DNA from 2 places in the Thermosinus thermophiluss DSM 23256 genome. Region 2 is predicted to be linked to the other one. Evidence: riboswitches for the same ligand, from Rfam matches in the RefSeq annotation. Region 2 holds a riboswitch; the other holds the start of a gene.

Region 1 (8,988 bases), on a different contig from region 2:
GTCAGGTCGCCGGGCGACAAAACGGCGATAAAGGGGAAGGTCATAGCGACAAATCCCTGGGAAGTTCCGGTAAGGAGTCCGCCCAAAAAAGCAATGATCCCTACGACAACTGCGGCGGGGACAGCAAGGCTGTGAAACAGGGCGGCAATATCGTCAACTACGCCTGCTTGCCGCAACATATTTTGGAAAAAAAGGATGCCAAGGACACCGAGTAGCAGATTGCGGTCAAAAGCATGAACAAGCATCCCGCGAACAGCGGCCTGACTTTGCCGCAGGATGACGCTCATGGCGGCTACAACTATTGCCATGGATATAGAGGCGTCCAATCCAACGAAAACAACCAGAAGCAAATTGGCTAAAATAGGGCCGACGGCCAGCGCGACATAGCGGTAAGCGCAAGCATCGGGGCAGGGACCGGCCGGGGCAGAATTAAGCGATGATTTGCCTTTTAACGGCGAGATAAAGGTCAGCCAGCCGATAGTTATTGATAATGCCGTTAACCAGGCCATGTGCGAAACCAGCGTGCCCAGCGGAATGCCGGAAAGATTACTGGCCAGCAGCATCCCGGTAAAGATAGGGTTGGTAAATTCCCAAACGTGCCGGAACCAATAATTAATGATCGTTTTGGTTTCGGCGGAAAGACCGTATGACTTGCCGGCGTTTTCTACCAGCGGGGCCGAAAAAATAGCGCCGCCCAAAGAAGGAAGGAAGCCGAGAAAAGCCGGCATCATGGCTAATAGATAACGGTCGCTTTTGAAGACTTGCCGGGACACTGACATAAAACCATCAATCGTCCCGCTGGTGCGAAGCTGATATTCCAGGCACATCACAAAATACAGGGCAAAAATAATTTCCCAGGTGCTATGCGCCGTTAGCGTTGCGGTTATAGCCATTGTCAATTTGGATAGCTGCGGACCTGATGCAAAAAAGAGAACGGCCGAACCGGCCAACATGGCATAGCCCATTTTTATCTTTCGGTTAAGAAGAATAACAATTACGGCGAGCGTACAAACAATCGCTAGTACGGAAAGCATAAGCCAGCTACAACTCCTAACTTGATAATAATACTTATAAAAAAATTAAAGATTTAAAAAAACAGCCATCGCAGTGCCAGCATGGTTCCCATACCAGTGGTCAGTGTCACAACAATATTACGGCTTTTATATGCGACAATCGCTGCAACAATACCTGCTAACAAATAGTGGTTGTGAAAAGATAGATCGAGCTGCCCTTTCGGCAATACCAAAGACGGCACAATCAGCGCCGTAAGAATGGCTGTGGGAATGTGTTTTAACCAGCGCTCCAGCCAGCCGGGAATTCCCGTTTGCCTGAACAACGCTACAGAGCTAAACCGGGTCGCAAATGTTACCAACGCCATACCGACTATTATCGCAAAAGTCTCAAGATGCACGCTTCTTGTCTCCTTCCATCAGCCCCCCGATTATCGTTGCCACCAGGCAGGCCGCGATCATGTACCATTTTCCGGGTAGATATAATGCTCCCGCCACAGCGATAAGCCCGGCGATTATGCAAACCGCCACACTCGTCCGGTCCGTTAACCTGGGAAACAACAGTACCAAAAAAGTGGCGGGCATCGCAAAATCCAATCCCCATGCCAACGGGTCGGGAATGTAACTGCCGACAAAAACTCCTGCCACCGTTGACAAGCACCATGTGACATACATGAAAAGACTGACTCCCAGATGATAGGAAGGATTATATCCTGCCTGATAAATGCGGCTGACGGTTATGGCGTAAGACTCATCGGTCAGTAAAAAAGAAAGCAGCACCTGCAGCGATAAAGGCTGTCGCACCAGATATGGCGCCAAGGAAGCCCCCATCAGCAAATGGCGTAAATTAACCAATAAGGTTGTAAACACAATAATGCCCCAACCGGTGATGCCGGCCCCGATCATTGTAATGCCAATAAACTGGGCAGCTCCGGCAAACACTAAGAGTGACATCATCACTGTTTCCAGCGGTGTTAGCCCTGCTGTCAATCCCATTACACCACAGGTAATGCCAAAAGGTATAACACCTACCATAATTGGCCCGGCGTCCCTGGCGCCTTGCCAAAATTGCGGCATTGTCAAACCACGTTCCGTTACCTGCGCGGTTCTTGCATTATCCACACTGCTGACCTCCTATCGCGAAAATATCCAAAATGTAAAATTACATCCGAACATTGGCAATACCTGCAAACAAATAAAATAATCGAGTAGAGTAAGGCCCTGTAATTTGCTAAGGTCTGGCATACTGTCGCATAACAAAATGAAGCATAAAATGTCGTTTTTGACACCTTATGCTTCCTAAGCTCAGTCATTTTCTCAATTCAATTATTTCCGAGGCATTTTCCAACGGTTCGCTGCGTCTTCTTATCCGCTAAATAACCGTCATGATCCATATCTTGGGTAACTCAATAAACGAGCCGCATTTCTTCTGAAATATCTCGCACATAATCGCTATAAATATATGCTACAGTTCTTCCTGGAAAAGCGCCGTCGAAAGGTACCTTTCCCCCGTGTCGGGCAGCAACACCATGATGGTCTTTCCGGCATTCTCCGGGCGCTGAGCCACTTGGGTGGCGGCAAAGGCTGCGGCGCCACTGGATATGCCGACAAGCAGCCCCTCGGTCTTTGCCAGTTCGCGGGCGGTGGCAAAAGCTTCCTCGTTCTTGACTTTGATAATCTCGTCGATTATTTTCACGTTAAGGACATCAGGCACGAAGCCGGCGCCAATACCCTGGATTTTGTGAGGACCGGGTTTTCCGCCGGAAAGAACGGGCGAGTCGAAAGGTTCAACGGCGACGACTTTGAAAGAAGGTTTACGCTGTTTTATTACCTCCCCGACACCGGTGATAGTGCCACCGGTGCCAACACCACCAACGAAGATGTCTACCTGGCCGTCAGTGTCGTTCCAGATTTCTTCCGCAGTCGTGACACGATGGATTGCGGGGTTGGCAGGGTTCTTAAACTGCTGGAGTATGAAAGAATTGGGTATTTCAGCCGCCAGTTCCTCGGCCCGGCGTATGGCCCCCTTCATTCCTTCCGCCCCTGGCGTGAGCACCAGTTCCGCGCCCAGCGCCTTGAGCAGGTTACGCCGCTCGACACTCATCGTGTCCGGCATGGTAAGGATAAGCCGGTAGCCTTTGGCAGCGGCCACGAAGGCCAGGGCTATGCCGGTGTTCCCACTGGTCGGCTCGATGATAACGCTGTCCTTATTGATAAGTCCCTTGTCTTCGGCGTCCTTGATCATGGCGTAACCGATGCGGTCTTTGACGCTGCTCAGTGGATTGAAGTATTCCAGTTTGGCGATGAGCTTGGCGTTTAGTCCCTTTGCTCTGTTGTAATTCCCCAGTTCCAGAAGCGGGGTGTTGCCGATGAGATCTGTCAAGTTCGTCGCTATTTTGGCCATTTTTGTTTTCCTCCTAAGCTTTTTGTTTATTCTCAAGGTCAAGAACTTGGTTCATGCTGCCAGTGCGGTAACCGATGACCGCGCTGCCCAGCCACTCCGACCACGGGCAGCAGGATCTACCGGGAACAGCGGTATAGTTGGTCCGTGACTAAGAGTAAAAAACAAAGCTGAGATAAAAGTCCCGGTGGGACTTTACCTCAGCCTTCAGTCTTACTGATCAGCTCAGAGTTATTTACTTGTTTTTAAGTTTACCACATGTAGCCATTGGTGTCAACGTGCTCTATTTTAGCCATGGCGCAAACAAATCATCAAGCAGATCGCGCGGGTCCTCGAACCCCACGCCATGCAGCTATATTCTTAGCAAAAGCCGTCACTTCTTCGGGTGCCAGCCTTGGAGCTGCCTGATCTCGCCCATTACCAGGCTGTATGTGCCGCACTGCTTCGCTGAGATTGGGGTACCGGGCTCTCCCTTGGCACGGTTCATCGCCGCACCTTCGCCGTTGCGGCGCAGCGCCTCACCCAGGTTTGCGCCGCAGACGAATGGCACCTGAAAAGCGTGATTGTTTATATGAAACTAATTGTAGTCTTCTGATTGGCCTGAAATCAGATGCCGTCGCCGTCCACACCTTCCAGTCGCGGTAGGCGCCTTTTCTCGGTTCTATCGATCTGGGTCACTTTCCCGTCTTTTATCTGAATGACCACTTGCCCGTACTGAAGACCGCTGAGAGCCTTGAGAATTTCCGCCCTGACAGCCCCGATCTTAAAATCGCTTACCCCGTTTGTTTTCGCGTCCATCTCGCTTCCCCTTTCCCATCAGACCAGCCTGATTTTCTCGTTTATTTCGATCTGGATGACTCTCCCGTCCTGAACGATGATCGTGATTGAACCGTATCCTACTGTGCGGATTGCCGCCTCAATCTTTTCCCATACCCGGGGTGGCAGGTTGTCGGGTGTATTCATGTTACTGCTAACCGCCATGGCCATTTCCTCCCTACTCTTTGTTAATCGGTCAGCGGCAAACAAAAAATCCTTTCCGAGGAAAGGAATGTTAGTATACCTCTCCTCTCATCTTCCAGGATTACTCCTGCTGGAATTAGCACCTTGCGTTGCCGGTTGCCGGGTGTCATCGGGCCAGTCCCTCGACCTCTCTGGATAAGAGTGACTTATTTGGTTGTTTTAGATATTAACACGCCGATATAAACACTGTCAATAGCCATATTCCATCCCAATTGTTCCGAATGTATCGCCACGCCTCAACAATTGCGCGTTTCCGACTTGCCGCTATTGTAGTCTTTAATAGTTTTTTATGACCTCTTGCGCCTTTTTAAGGTTCCTAAAGCAGCCGAAACCACCGAGTGAAACCTAAGGGGAAATTATTTCATTATTGGAAACTGCACTCCACCAGCCACCGTCTTCCGGTCTCCGTAAACCCACCAGCTGACCGATTTCCACAGTTGCCCATTCACCTGCGCTGCCGGACCGTTCATCGACCAGCCAACGCCAACATTCAGCGTAGGCTTAGGGGCGGTAATATTAATACGAATTTCAGTTTCTTCAGTAACAACCAGTTTGCCTTTTTCAAACTTAGCTTCTTCTTTAACCTCGGCAGGGACTTCAAACTCCTTGCCGTTTACTTTTACATAGACCTTACCCTGCCGCTTCTCGAATTGGACGTTTGTGCGTTCTTGCTGGCCTGTTTTGGGATCCGTTTCTTTAGGAACGTAAACGATTTCCCGGGTACTGGTATTTTGTCCCTGGATATATACAGCTTGCGGCTCACTGGGTTTTGATGGTTTTCCGTCCAAGTTCACGCTGATTTGCGGCGTCTGTTGCTGCTTGGGGAAAAACTTTTCGCCCACCCAATGATTAGCAAAAATACTGCCGGCGGCCACAATGACCGCCCGCAGTATATACACAGCTTTTCGAAATTAGTATGCAGATCAAACATCACTTTAGGCCGCTTGCTCGTCGTAACACGTCAGGTCGTTCGCCCTGATCGTCGCCAGCACCTTATCCGCATACTCCGGGTCCGTGGCATATATTCGTCCCATCGTACACACAAACTGCTCAATGTCATGCGTTTCTTGCCATATGGCCAGCGCGTCAGCGTATGCCGGCTCCTCAGTCATTAGCACGCACCAGTCCTCCACGGCCTCGTCCAGACTGGCGTAGTCCTTGAATTCGTCATTTATAGTTACCCATTCGCCGTTAATATACTCCTGTGTGGTGATGGTTATTGACTTGTCACCAGCAACGGCCTTGCGGCCAAAAAGGTTATACTCGCCGATTGTATACCGCCCCCAGCCGCTTTCCAGTGCTCCCTGGGCGATGCAGACGCTGGCAGGCAGGCCGTACTTGCGGCAAACACGTTGAGCTACGGGTCCCAACCAGGCAATAAACTCATCGGGTGTCACCAGTTTTCCCCCTTATCATACGGATTTTTTCCCTGTTCGCTATTAGCCACACTATCTACAATATATTTTATGACTGCAAGGGGCCCAGCGGCCCCAAATACTGCTATGCCGTCCCAGCAACTTTTTAGTTCAATTTTGCATTACTGCGGGCATTCCACTAGTAGCCTACAACCCAAAACAAAAATAGGAGCAGAAACGCCCCTATCAATGCCTGATGATGTATTTTTGCATGCGATTCATGCTCAATGCCGCACTCCCTGCCAAATAAAAACAGCCACCTGCATGAAAAGCGTTGCAGCACAGCCGACGCGTTGCGGAAAGGCCATCTTCAACTTCTGCCGCGTTTTTCTACCGTGTCGACGAAATTCATACTGCAGAAAATAGTAGTTGCTTATTCTTTACTCAAAGAGTGTTTGGTGCGCATCTCATCACTGCACACTGGACAATAGTCGTGCGTAAATTCCGCTTCAGAATGCGTTTTTAAATACTTTTCGAGGGTTATCCAATTGCCCTGTTCGTCACGAATACGATGGCAGATCGAGCAGATTGGAATTAGTCCCTCTAGCTGAGTAACAAGGGATACATCTTCAGTAAGCACGATTGCCATTCGCTTGTTTTCATATAGTATTGGGGCTGCCGTCACCAAGAGGGTTAGCCTCTTGACCTCACCATCTTGGATAACATTAAAAATACCTTTGTTGCGAGATACAACTTGTCCGTTTAAAGCTTCGAGTACACTTTTACGCAACACGCATCTCAAACAACCGGGTGATCCTCCGCAACCCTCAGGACCACGAGCGTTAACGCATCTCAAGACCTCTCCACACTTTTGCAGGTGGGCTTCTTCTTTGGAAATACAAAAAAATTTTATGGCTGCGTCATTGATGCACCGTACTCTAACTTCGTTATTTACAATCATTACAGCTAGCGGCATAGTCTTGATGAGAAAAGCCGCAAGGCTGGCATTCAACTCACTCGACAGATCTAAGCATTCCCGCACTGTTTCCCATACCACCTTATACAAAATTGTTTCGACCAATTCATTGCGATTGTAATTACTTTGTTGTATCCATTCACTTTTTTGTTTAATTAATTACGTTGCTGACCAAATCTCTTTAAATTTGGTTCATCTACTCATTAACACATGAGAATGTATTTGGCAATCCAAAAATGCAGATTTCGGCAATTAAGTAATTATTCATCCATCCGCATAAACTTGACAAGGAGCCTCTGCGGGTATGATATTTAGGCTGCGCGGCGTTGCTTAGGCAACACCGCTAGAACAGCCAATCATACCCGCCCCTCCATGCAAAGTTTATGCAAACTTTGTTCAATTTCGGCATTTTATACGTGCAGATTTCGGCAGCCAAACTATGCAAAATAAGTCTGCCATAAACATGAGAAGCTAATTTTTAATATGTCATCAATTGGACGAGGCCTACCAAAGAAATATCCCTGCCCGAAATCAGTCCCAATTTCCTTTAAAGTTCGCCATATCATCTCGGTTTCGACAAACTCCGCAATTGTTTTTTTCCCCAAAGTGTGGGCTACCGTATTAATGGCTTGTACTAAGGCTTTTTGAGTTAAGTCACTATCCAAGTTCCTTATAAACGACCCGTCAATTTTGATATAGTCAACAGGTAGCATTTGGATATGTGTAAACGAAGAAAACCCTACGCCAAAATCGTCCAGAGCAAATTTGCATCCAAATTTTTTGAGGTGGCTAATCCAATGCCGGGCCTTTATTAAATCTTTGACTGCCGCAATTTCCGTAATCTCAAATCCGATTCTCTCAGGCTTTATTCCTTTGTTGAAAAGACCAAATTCAATAAAGTCAAGTAACTCATCATCACCTACACTTGAAGGCGAGAGGTTGACAAAAATGGATAATTCAGGATTTTTCATCAATGCTTCCATAGCAGCATTAATGACCCATCTGTCAATTTGACTCATTAGACCAAAACGCTCCGCAGTAGGAATAAACTCATTCGGGTAAATAATTCTTCCATCAGAATCCAAGATTCTTAACAGTGCTTCGTAATGACTTATCCCAGCTTCTGACATAATCGGCTGATAGTGCAAAACAAGGCGATTATCTCTCAAACTGTCATTAATCTTTTTTACAGTTGAATGTGTTTCAAATAGCCGTATTTTCTCGTCGCAGTTTTCAATAGATACCGCTCTATTTTTACCTTCTTCTTTGGCCCGATATAAGGCCACATCGGCATAGGCCAGGAGTTTTTGTGTGTCTGTTAGCTTATCAATAATGGTAATACCGATACTAACACTTACCTTACAATGGTTGCCAATCAAATCCACAGCAAACTCGACTTCATTTAGTGTCGCCAATATCTTTTTAGCTACCCTTTTTGCCCCCTCGACGCTTACGCCACGCAGTACAATGGCAAATTCATCGCCGCCAAGTCTTGCTAAAAAATCGTTTTTTCTAATAATCGCTTTTAGTTTTTTCGTCAAATCTACTAATACCTTATCGCCTGCGGCATGTCCGAACGTATCATTAATGACCTTAAAATTGTCTATATCAAGAAAAAGAAGCGCACCTGTAGTCTCCTTTTTTGCATTTTGCACAGTTTCCTCAAGATATTTTTCAAGATAGTGCCTATTGGGAATACCCGTCAGCCAATCATGGGTAGCCATGTGCTTTAACTGTTCTTCGGCTTGCTTTCTATCCGATATATCCCGCACGATACTCAAGAGGACCCTCTCATTGCCGATAGTCGTTCCCTGAGAACTTACCTCGACATAAAGCAACCGACCGTCTTTACATTTATGAACTGTCTCGAATACTATCCCTTCTTTATCTGCCAATGCCATCTGCGCTGCTATCTGACGTTTGGTGCTGCTTTCCCGCAGATCACCAACAGTCATCGAGATTAGCTCTTCTTTAGTATAGCCGTAGGTACGAACTGCGGCCTCATTCGCTTCTATAATTCGTCCATCCATGTTAATAAATAGCATAATATCTTTCGCATGTTCGGCCAGAATCCTATATTTTTGCAGTTGCTTATTAGCCTTTTCCAGCGCTTCAGTCTTTTGCCTTACCAAATCTTCGAGGTGTTTTTCGTATCTTGGGGAAATTGCTTTCATTTGCTCTTTCTGATTTATATCCGTTAAAGTACTTACCGTACCCATCAAAGTT
Region 2 (8,988 bases):
CCACATTGGTTTCCATAATCTGATTGCACGAACGGGAATTTCGCTCCGCTATGAGCATTTTGTGTTCTTCATCTAACCCCATAAAGGTGTTCAGTCTGTCTAAGATATCGCCAAGGGTTTTTACTTCGTCAAGCGTCTTGCCAACATAAAGAATGTTGCCCGGTATTCCGCCGTACGCAATGTCTACCCGGAACGCCTTGTGGCCATGGATGAAGGCAATGCCGGGGTGAAGACCGTGGAATGCCTCGTGAAGTTCAAAAACACTGAGTCCGTACAAGTTGAGATAGTTACGCATCGTAACGCCGCCGGAATTTGCCGCCTCCATGACAGGGTGATGCGCTACGATAGCATCTACGCCGGTAGCTCCGGCCAATTCGATGTTGCACTCCGTTAATGTCATCGTTACCGCGAGCTTCTTGACCTCGGCCTCAAGGTTGCCGCATACCAGTCCGGGCGTTTCGATACAGGCCTTACCGGGAATATTTGACGTCTTATTGACAACAAACTGATTCTTGCCGCTGAAAATATCATCGATGTTTTTTACACAACGTCCGCCGGTAATTTTGTCAAGCGCATCCAATACATCTTTGACTTTTGCCATAAATCCCCCCCTTTCTTTTTCTCCCCGATGGCTTTTCTAAAACCCGCGCCGTTTTTCTTGTCCCCCCTTTTTTAACACAAAAAGCTACCCTCATCGAATGCTCTGGTGCGAACAAACGCTCCTATGCGCATGTTTGCCCTTCGCTCGATAAAGGGTAGCTTTCAGCTCTCCGCAGAGCTCTTACGGCCCACCGAATATATAGTTTTAACCGCTCATCTTTGATGAGTTGTATAATCGCCGTATTCGCCGTGAATTTTTATTTTCCTGCTAAACAAATAGAATATTATAAAAGTTTTAACAATATTTTCTGATCAGCCTATTTTATTTCTTTGGCCAATGGCTGACTCAAAATGATGATGGTAATAGCCAGTTCATGTTCAGGGTCATAATCCTTTAATACGGCTTTGACCGGAAGCTGCAGCTGGTTAATCAGTGCTTCTTTGAGGCGCCGCTTGTATTCATCCAAAATTGCTGCGTCGATAACCCGAGTAATATGACGCTGCTGCTGATCCAAAACTGACAGTACCGGTATCCGTTTGTGATCGGCCGTGATCAAAATTTTGTCGTCATCGGCCATGACAACACGTTGCTTTCGCAATCCAGTGCCAAACATGCCAATGTTGAGATTGTTATTGATGCGGATAATCTCCTGCCGTAAATCGACTCCCATACCCAGCCATCCTCTCCCTGTGCGGCCGGCCCGCCGTAATCGCCAACCCCGCTGATTTATCTTTAACTACCATAACATATTTTGGAAATTCTGACAATTGCTATATTTTCATGTTAGTTCACAGCTGTTGTTTTTTTGCAATTTTACTTTTGATGTATGCAAGCCTGGCAAAAAGGAATTTGTCCAGGCTTAATTTACTATTGTCTAAATTAAAGGTGTGTCAGACCTACTGACACACCTTGGTTTGAGGGTAAGGCTAGGCATGGCGGCTCTTTTTCAGCAGGGTTTTTACTTTGTTGACCGCATCGACGCCGTCGGCGGCATAAGCATCGGCGCCAGCCTGGGCGGCGTATTCGGCGGTCAGGACGGCGCCACCGACGATTGTTGCGGCCCGGCAGCCGGCTGCGCGCAGGGCGGCGATGGTAACGTCAATCTGGGGCATGGTGGTGGTCATGAGGGCGCACAGGCCCACTACGTCGGCGTCGTGCTCGCGGGCCGCCGCCACAACCACCTCCGGCGCTACGTCTTTGCCTAAGTCGATGACGGTAAACCCGCTATTTTCCAGCAGGGTGGCGACGATATTTTTCCCCAAGTCGTGGATGTCGCCCTTGACGGTGGCGAGCACTACCGTGCCCCGGCTGGCGGCATTGGGCGGCAAGGTTGTTTTGATTATTTCAAAGGCGGCCCGCATGGCTTCGGCGGATAGCAGCACCTGGGGCAAAAAGCAGCGGCCGGCGCCAAAGGCTTCGCCCACTTCGTTCATGGCCGCCGTCAGCGCCCGGTCGGTAATGTCCAAGGGCGAATAGCCCGCCTGCAGGGCGGCCTGGACCGCGGCCGTGACAGCTTCTTTTTCGCCGCGGATGACCATCTGGCGGATTTGGTCGAGCTTATCGCCTGTTTCTTCCGCTGCCGGGTCCGCCGGTGAAGGCGCCGCCGCGCGCCCGTAGCGTTCGCTGTAGCTTTTGCCGTTTGCGTCATAACCCAGCAGGGCGCCTGCGGCGGCAAGCATGTCCTGCATCAGCGGGTCATAAGGGTTAAGGATGGGCGCGTCGAGTCCGGCCGCCAGGGCCATGGCGCAGAAGGCGGCATTCATCAGGTCGCGGCGCGGCAGACCGTAGGAAATATTGCTCAGGCCGATGACGGCCGGATAGGCGAAATGCTCCCGATACAAGCGCAAGGTTGCCAGTGTTTCCCGGGCGGCCTGTCCCTCGGCGGCGACGGTGAGAACCAGGGCGTCAAGGAGTAAATCCTGGGGGCGCAGGCCGGCCTTGAGCGCCGCCTCAACAATTTGTTTGGCCACGGCCAGCCGCTCGTTGGCCGTAGCGGGTACGCCGCCGGGAGCGACGGGGAGGCACAGGACGGCGGCGCCGTATTTTTTTGCCAGTGGCAGGAATGTTTCCAGCCGTTCCGGTTCGGCGCTCACGGAATTGACCAGCGCCCGGCCGGGGAAGGCTTTCAGCCCGGCCTCCAGGGCAGCCGGGTCGGTAGTGTCGATGGACAGGGGAACGTCGACCAGCATGGACAGCTCCTGTACCGCCCGCCCCATGGTCGCTGCCTGGTCAATGCCGGGCACGCCCATATTTACATCCAGGACGGTGGCGCCGGCCTGCACCTGGGCGAGGGCGTCTTTCTTGACGGTCAGAAAACTGCCGGAGCGGATTTCGGCGGCCAAGGCTTTGCGCCCGCTGGGGTTGATGCGTTCGCCAATAATAACCGGCGGGTGGCCCGGCCCCAGCCAAACGGTGCGGCTGCGGCTGGTGAGGGCGACGCCTTGTCTTACGGTCCGGACGGAAGTACCGCTGCCGCCCAGGTGACGGATGGCCTCAGCCATGGCCCTGATATGCTCAGGCGTGGTGCCGCAGCAGCCGCCGATATAGCTAGCGCCGGCCGCAATCAGGCGTGGCGCCCAGGCAGCCAGTTCCGCCGGACCCATGGGAAAGTGCGTTTTCCCGTCAACCAGTTCAGGCATGCCGGCATTGGGCTGGACGCTAACGGGTCGGCTGGTGTGGGCGGCGAGGGCTTCCACCACCGGCACCAGTTGGGCCGGACCGAGCGAACAGTTGGCGCCGATGATATCGGCGCCCATGGCTTCCAGCACGATGGCGGCGGTGGCCGGGTCGGTGCCGGTGACCGTACGGCCGTCGGCACCAAACGAGAGCTGGCAGATGACCGGTTTGCGGGTGGTCTGTTTGGCGGCCAGCAGCGCGGCGCGCATTTCCTGAAGGTCGATAATGGTTTCGATGATTATATAGTCGACGCCGGCGGCGTCCAAAGCGGCAATCTGCTCGGCGAAGACATCGCAGGCCTCGTCAAAGGAGAGTTCGCCGAGAGGGGCGATGAATTTGCCGGTCGGGCCGACGGAACCGGCGATTTTGGTGTGGGGCCCGGCGGCCGCGCGGGCCGCGCGAACGGCGGCGGTATTGAGGCGGGCAACGTCGCGGGCCAGGCCGTAATGGGATAGTTTAACGCGGTTGGCGCCAAAGGTGTTGGTTTCAATGATGGCGGCGCCGCTTTCAACATAGCGGCGGTGGATGGCGGTTACCACCTCCGGCCGCTCGCAGTTCCAGGCTTCGGGACATTGTCCCGGCGTCAGTCCGGCCTGCTGCAGCATCGTGCCCATCGCGCCGTCAAAAAGATAAATCATCGTGGCTCATCCTTTCACTGTGATGATGTACGCCGGGCCAAACAATTGGGCTGGCCGCAGGTAAGGCAGACATTGCCGGCGCAGGTCGGCTGCCCGTTTGGTTTGCCGGGTTTAAGGCCGATAACGGCCGTCACCGATTTGCGCGGGATCAGCATGGACGAAGCGGTTACCGTAATGCCAATCGCGCCGCCGCCGGCGAGGGCCACGACGTGCTGCTGCACGGTGATGTCCCAATCGCCGTAGCCGGGACTGTACCGCTTGGTCGCGGTCATTCCCTGATGGGCCGCTTCCCGGTTAATCAGCGCGTTGACCTGGTCAGCCGCTGCTTCCACCGCCGTGGTGCCGGCGGCATCCAGAAGCAGCGCCGCGGCCGCGTCGCCTTGGCGAAAGCGGCGGGAGATTTCCGCTTCGATGGCTTCACCGATGGTGACGGCCAAGACGGCTACTTGTACGGATCCGGCCAGGTGGTTGGCAATATTGGCGCCGCTAAGCCTAAGGGGAGTAGGCGCGAGAATGACGCCGTCGGCCGGTGAATAGGGATATACCTGCCAGATCCCGCGCGGCACGGCCAGGACCTGAGCGTCAAGGCAGGCCTGGCGGAGCAGAGCGTCGGGAAAGCGGGCCGCCCGGGCCAGGCCGGCATACCGCCGTGTTTCATTAATATCCACTTTGGTTAACTGAGCGTTATATACAGGCGTACCAAAAACCCCCTTTCCAAGAGGAAAGGGGGCGCCCGGTCGCAGTCCTTTCCTCTTATCTTTCAGAACCATAAGATTCTGCAGGAATTAGCACCAAGCGCAATGCCGGTTGCCGGGTGTCATCGGGCCAGTCCCTCGACCGCTCTGGATAAGAGTATTCACGTTATGATAGTTTTTAACTATATCAGAAAGTATAAGTTTTTAACCGCAAAGTTCGCGAAGAGCGCGAAGTTGCGCTAAGTATTTTTTGGCGCGGCACGCGTCGCGCCCGATATACCCTTTGCGTTCTTTGCGCCCTACCCTGAAAACGATGTGTGCCAACAGAGCTGACATACCCCAATTTTAGGCAATAGTAAACTAAGCCTGTACAAATCTATTTTTTGACAGGCCTGGTGTACAAAAGAAAGCTGATTTTCTAGTGTATCACCCTGTCATTGAGAACTCTTTAACCTCTTCGCCAATTATTATCCGAATACTTTGGTCGCTAATAATGAATTGAACATCGTCGTCCAGTTTCTTTATGTTTTTGACAAGGTTTACTAAACTTTTTATTTTGCTACGACGCATTTGTTCCGACAAATAGTTTTCCCCAAGGTCCTTATATGGTTCCTTGCGAATCAGCATGTGATATATGGCTACAATGATTGCATGCGCTACTGCTACCGCAGCTCGTTTCTTACCTCTTCTGGCTGCTATTCGATGGTATAAGGATGATAAATAACAGTTTTTCATCCGCGCTATAGTATGTGCTGCCTGAACTAGTTGCGACCTAAGTTGCGGATTGCCCGGTTTAGCTTTCCCAGATCTTCGCTTTCCGGCACTTTCGTTATTCCCTGGAGCTAGTCCGGACCATGCGGCTATATGCTTGTCGCTTGGAAACCGGCTCATGTCAAGTCCTATTTCTGCCAATATTACTTGGGCAATCCGTTTCCCTATTCCAGGGATTGTATCTATTAGCTCCAGGGCTTCCTTAAAATTTTCGTCTTCTCGTTCTATTCGCTCCATCATCAAGTCTAGTGATGCTATTTGTTTATCTAAGGCTTCAATAGCTTCAAGTTGGATCTGGATTAGAGTGCGAATATCAGGGCTTACTATTCCGTCTAGGGCAGTTTCAAGTTCTTCCTGGGAAGCACTCAACCGGCCACGGGATAATTCAGCCAGTTTTTTCGGGTCGTTTACACCGGCAGCAATTGCTTTGATGATTTCTTTAGCCGTTACGCCGTTTATATCGCTTACCACTGATGATAATTTTATGTTGCAGCCTTCCAAGAATTTTTGCAGCCTCTGAATTTCTCGGGCACGTTCCTGAATTTTTGCTGTGCGTAACCTCGTGATTTCGCGCATTTCCCGTTGCCTACGCTCGGGAATGAAGCTTGGTTTTAGTAGTCCATGGCGAAGAAGCGAAGCTATCCACTCGGCATCCTTAACATCGGTTTTTCGTCCAGGTACATTTTTAATGTGTTGGGCATTGACTATTATCGCTTTTATTCCTTCGGCTTCCAGAACATTGATAACCGGTTTCCAGTAGACACCGGTGCTTTCCATTGCTACAATTTCCACTTCATGTTTTTTAAGCCAATCGGCAAGTTTATGCAGCTGTTCTGACGTAGTGCCGAAACTGTTGCGTCGCATTTTTTCATTTACCAAGGCACAGGCTTCAATTTTACGTTTGTGAATGTCTAACCCGCAACACCGCTCATAAACTACCTGGACATTATTACTCATTCTAATTCTCCTTCTGCGGCCTTATTTTGCGACTGGTGCAATCATCTCTAGGGATGTATTCTACCCTGCGTACTCTCCAATAGGAGGTGACAGTTAGTGATGCACCAAATGATTGAGGACAATCTTTGCGTCAGGCTCAAAGCGCTAGTGCGCAACGTCCTTTTGTCGCCCAGCCGCAAGCTAAATATTCGCCGCAGACTATCCGTTTTCATGCCTTTGTGGTGCCAATTTATTGGCATGATTATCTTTGCGGTTTTTTTCATCATAGAATATTTTCCCAAGCGGTGTCAAGGGGGAGCGGAGCCGTGGCGAAATTATTTAATTATGTAAACTACATTTTATCGGTTTCCGAATAAATTTTTGCAGGATATTAAGAAAAGAGCGTTGAAATGAAAGGAGAATTTTGGATGCTATTTTGTATGCTCTGGGGTGAAAAAATTGGGCAAAATTATTGCCATTGCCAACCAAAAGGGCGGTGTCGGCAAGACGACCACGTCGGTAAATTTGAGCGCCTGCCTGGCCGAGCTGGGGAAAAAGGTGATGCTCGTCGATATCGACCCGCAGGGTAATTCGACCAGCGGGCTCGGGGTCAATAAGGCCAGCATTAAGCACTGCGTCTATGACGCCCTGATCAACGATGTCCCGGTCGAAACCCTGCTGCTGCCGACCGAAATCCCTAATCTAGTGCTGCTGCCGGCTACCATCCAACTGGCCGGCGCCGAAATTGAACTGGTATCGGTTATGTCGCGGGAGACGAAGCTGAAGCGGGCCCTTGATAAAGTGAAATATAAATATGACTATATAATCATTGATTGTCCGCCGTCGCTGGGGTTACTGACCATTAACTCCTTAACGGCGGCCAATTCAGTTATCATTCCCATCCAATGCGAGTTTTACGCTTTAGAAGGATTGACCCAACTGATGAATACGATCAACTTGGTCCAGAAAAACCTTAACCCCATCCTAACGCTGGAAGGGGTGGTGCTGACGATGTTTGACGCTCGGACCAATTTATCGATTCAGGTTGTGGATGAAGTCAAAAATCATTTCCGCCATAAGGTATATCAGACCATTATTCCCCGCAATGTGCGGCTAAGCGAAGCCCCCAGTCACGGCAAGCCGGTCATCAAATATGACCCGAAATCGAAAGGGGCGGAAGTTTATTTTGACTTAGCGAAAGAGGTGATTGGCGATGACTAAGGCCCGTGGCCTGGGACGCGGTTTGGATGCCCTTTTTCCGGCGACGCCGGCCGGTGGCGATGAGCCGGTCAATGAAATTGCCATAAAAGAAATTACCCCCAACCGGTTTCAGCCGCGGCGCACATTTGATCCCGAGGCGCTCGAAGAACTGGCGCAATCAATCCGGCAGTACGGGGTCGTGCAGCCCATTGTCGTCCGCAAGACCATGAACGGCTATGAGCTGGTAGCGGGCGAGCGGCGGTGGCGGGCTTCCCAGCTGGCCGGCCTGAAAACCATTCCCGCGGTCGTACGGGATTATACCGACGCGGAGATGACGGAAATCGCCCTTATCGAGAATCTGCAGCGCCAGGATCTAAACCCCATTGAAGAAGCGAATGCTTACCGGCGGTTGATGGACGAGTTTGGCCTGACGCAGGAGGAAGTGGCCCGCAAGATTGGCCGCAGCCGGTCGTTGATTGCCAATATGGTGCGGCTCTTGAACCTGGCCCCGGCGGTCCAGGAGCATGTTTCACGTGGAACATTGACAGTGGGACAGGCCAGGCCGTTATTGGCGTTAGATAAAGAAGAATTGCAAATTGAGGCGGCTGAGACGATTATCGCCGAAGATTTATCGGCCCGCGATGCGGAGGAATTGGTTAAACGTCTCAGCAGTGCACCGCGCAAGAAAAAGCAGCCGCAGCCCGAGAAAAAAGAATTTTTTGTGGCGGAAGCCGAGGATCGCTTAAAACTGCTCCTGGGGACGCAAGTAAAAATCAAGCCAGGCAAGCTGAAGAGCAAGATTGAGATTGAGTTTTACAGCATGGAAGATTTGGACCGTATCCTGGACATTTTGTCCGAATCGCACCAGCAGGCGGCCGCTACCCGCCGCCGGGGACCAATCGTTGTATAAGAATAATTGTTTCATGTGAAACATTGAATTGGGTAAGAAGAAAGTGGCAAGTGGAAAGTTAAGAGGAAGAGAACCGTGGAGAAAATGAAACCGTGAAGGATTTTTATGGTTTTCTCAGCGCGATGCGATCGCGCCGCTGCGTCCTCGGCGGTTCGAATAATTACCGTAACCATTTGCGTCCTTAGCTTCCTTGACGGTTTCAGTAAAAGGCGCACCGGCGTTTTTGTTCACATTAATTTGTGTTGGCAAAAGCGACCAAACAGGGAATAATAAGGAGGATATTTATGCAGGACACACCTCGGGGAGCAAGATTGCACATCGCCATCTTCGGGCGCCGAAATGCCGGCAAGTCCAGTCTTATTAACGCTTTGACCAATCAAAATATCGCCCTTGTCTCCGATGTGCCGGGGACGACGACTGACCCTGTTTACAAAGCCATGGAAATACTGCCAATCGGCCCGGTGGTCATTATTGATACGGCCGGCATCGACGATGAAGGCGAACTGGGAGCGCTGCGCGTCGAACGCACGCTACAAGTTCTCAATAAGACCGACTTGGCCC

The links. A riboswitch is a leader RNA that binds a small molecule or an ion and turns the genes downstream of it on or off. The one in region 2 is predicted to bind S-adenosylmethionine.
Region 1: linked by a shared signal. The riboswitch ahead of BLQ99_RS06115 (YezD family protein) and the one ahead of BLQ99_RS07825 (vitamin B12 dependent-methionine synthase activation domain-containing protein) in region 2 are both predicted to bind S-adenosylmethionine.

The regions. Positions count from the first base shown of each region.
Region 1 covers NZ_FNBU01000007.1:104,906-113,893, forward strand. Annotated here, with positions in the region: gene BLQ99_RS06085 (DUF401 family protein) at 1-1,034, opposite strand, end outside; gene BLQ99_RS06090 (AzlD domain-containing protein) at 1,088-1,411, opposite strand; gene BLQ99_RS06095 (AzlC family ABC transporter permease) at 1,401-2,132, opposite strand; gene cysK (cysteine synthase A) at 2,476-3,414, opposite strand; gene BLQ99_RS15035 (hypothetical protein) at 3,785-3,961, opposite strand; gene BLQ99_RS06110 (YezD family protein) at 4,018-4,209, opposite strand; gene BLQ99_RS06115 (YezD family protein) at 4,228-4,392, opposite strand; SAM riboswitch class I at 4,477-4,573, opposite strand; gene BLQ99_RS06120 (hypothetical protein) at 4,788-5,306, opposite strand; gene BLQ99_RS06125 (glycoside hydrolase family 73 protein) at 5,367-5,828, opposite strand; gene BLQ99_RS06130 (transcriptional regulator) at 6,220-6,828, opposite strand; gene BLQ99_RS06135 (putative bifunctional diguanylate cyclase/phosphodiesterase) at 7,200-8,988, opposite strand, start outside.
Region 2 covers NZ_FNBU01000010.1:95,095-104,082, reverse strand. Annotated here, with positions in the region: gene BLQ99_RS07840 (Nif3-like dinuclear metal center hexameric protein) at 1-601, opposite strand, end outside; gene BLQ99_RS07835 (Na-translocating system protein MpsC family protein) at 918-1,271, opposite strand; gene BLQ99_RS07830 (homocysteine S-methyltransferase family protein) at 1,528-3,915, opposite strand; gene BLQ99_RS07825 (vitamin B12 dependent-methionine synthase activation domain-containing protein) at 3,930-4,583, opposite strand; SAM riboswitch class I at 4,666-4,768, opposite strand; gene BLQ99_RS07820 (IS110 family RNA-guided transposase) at 5,037-6,338, opposite strand; gene BLQ99_RS07810 (ParA family protein) at 6,777-7,538, shown strand; gene BLQ99_RS07805 (ParB/RepB/Spo0J family partition protein) at 7,531-8,427, shown strand; gene hydF ([FeFe] hydrogenase H-cluster maturation GTPase HydF) at 8,712-8,988, shown strand, end outside.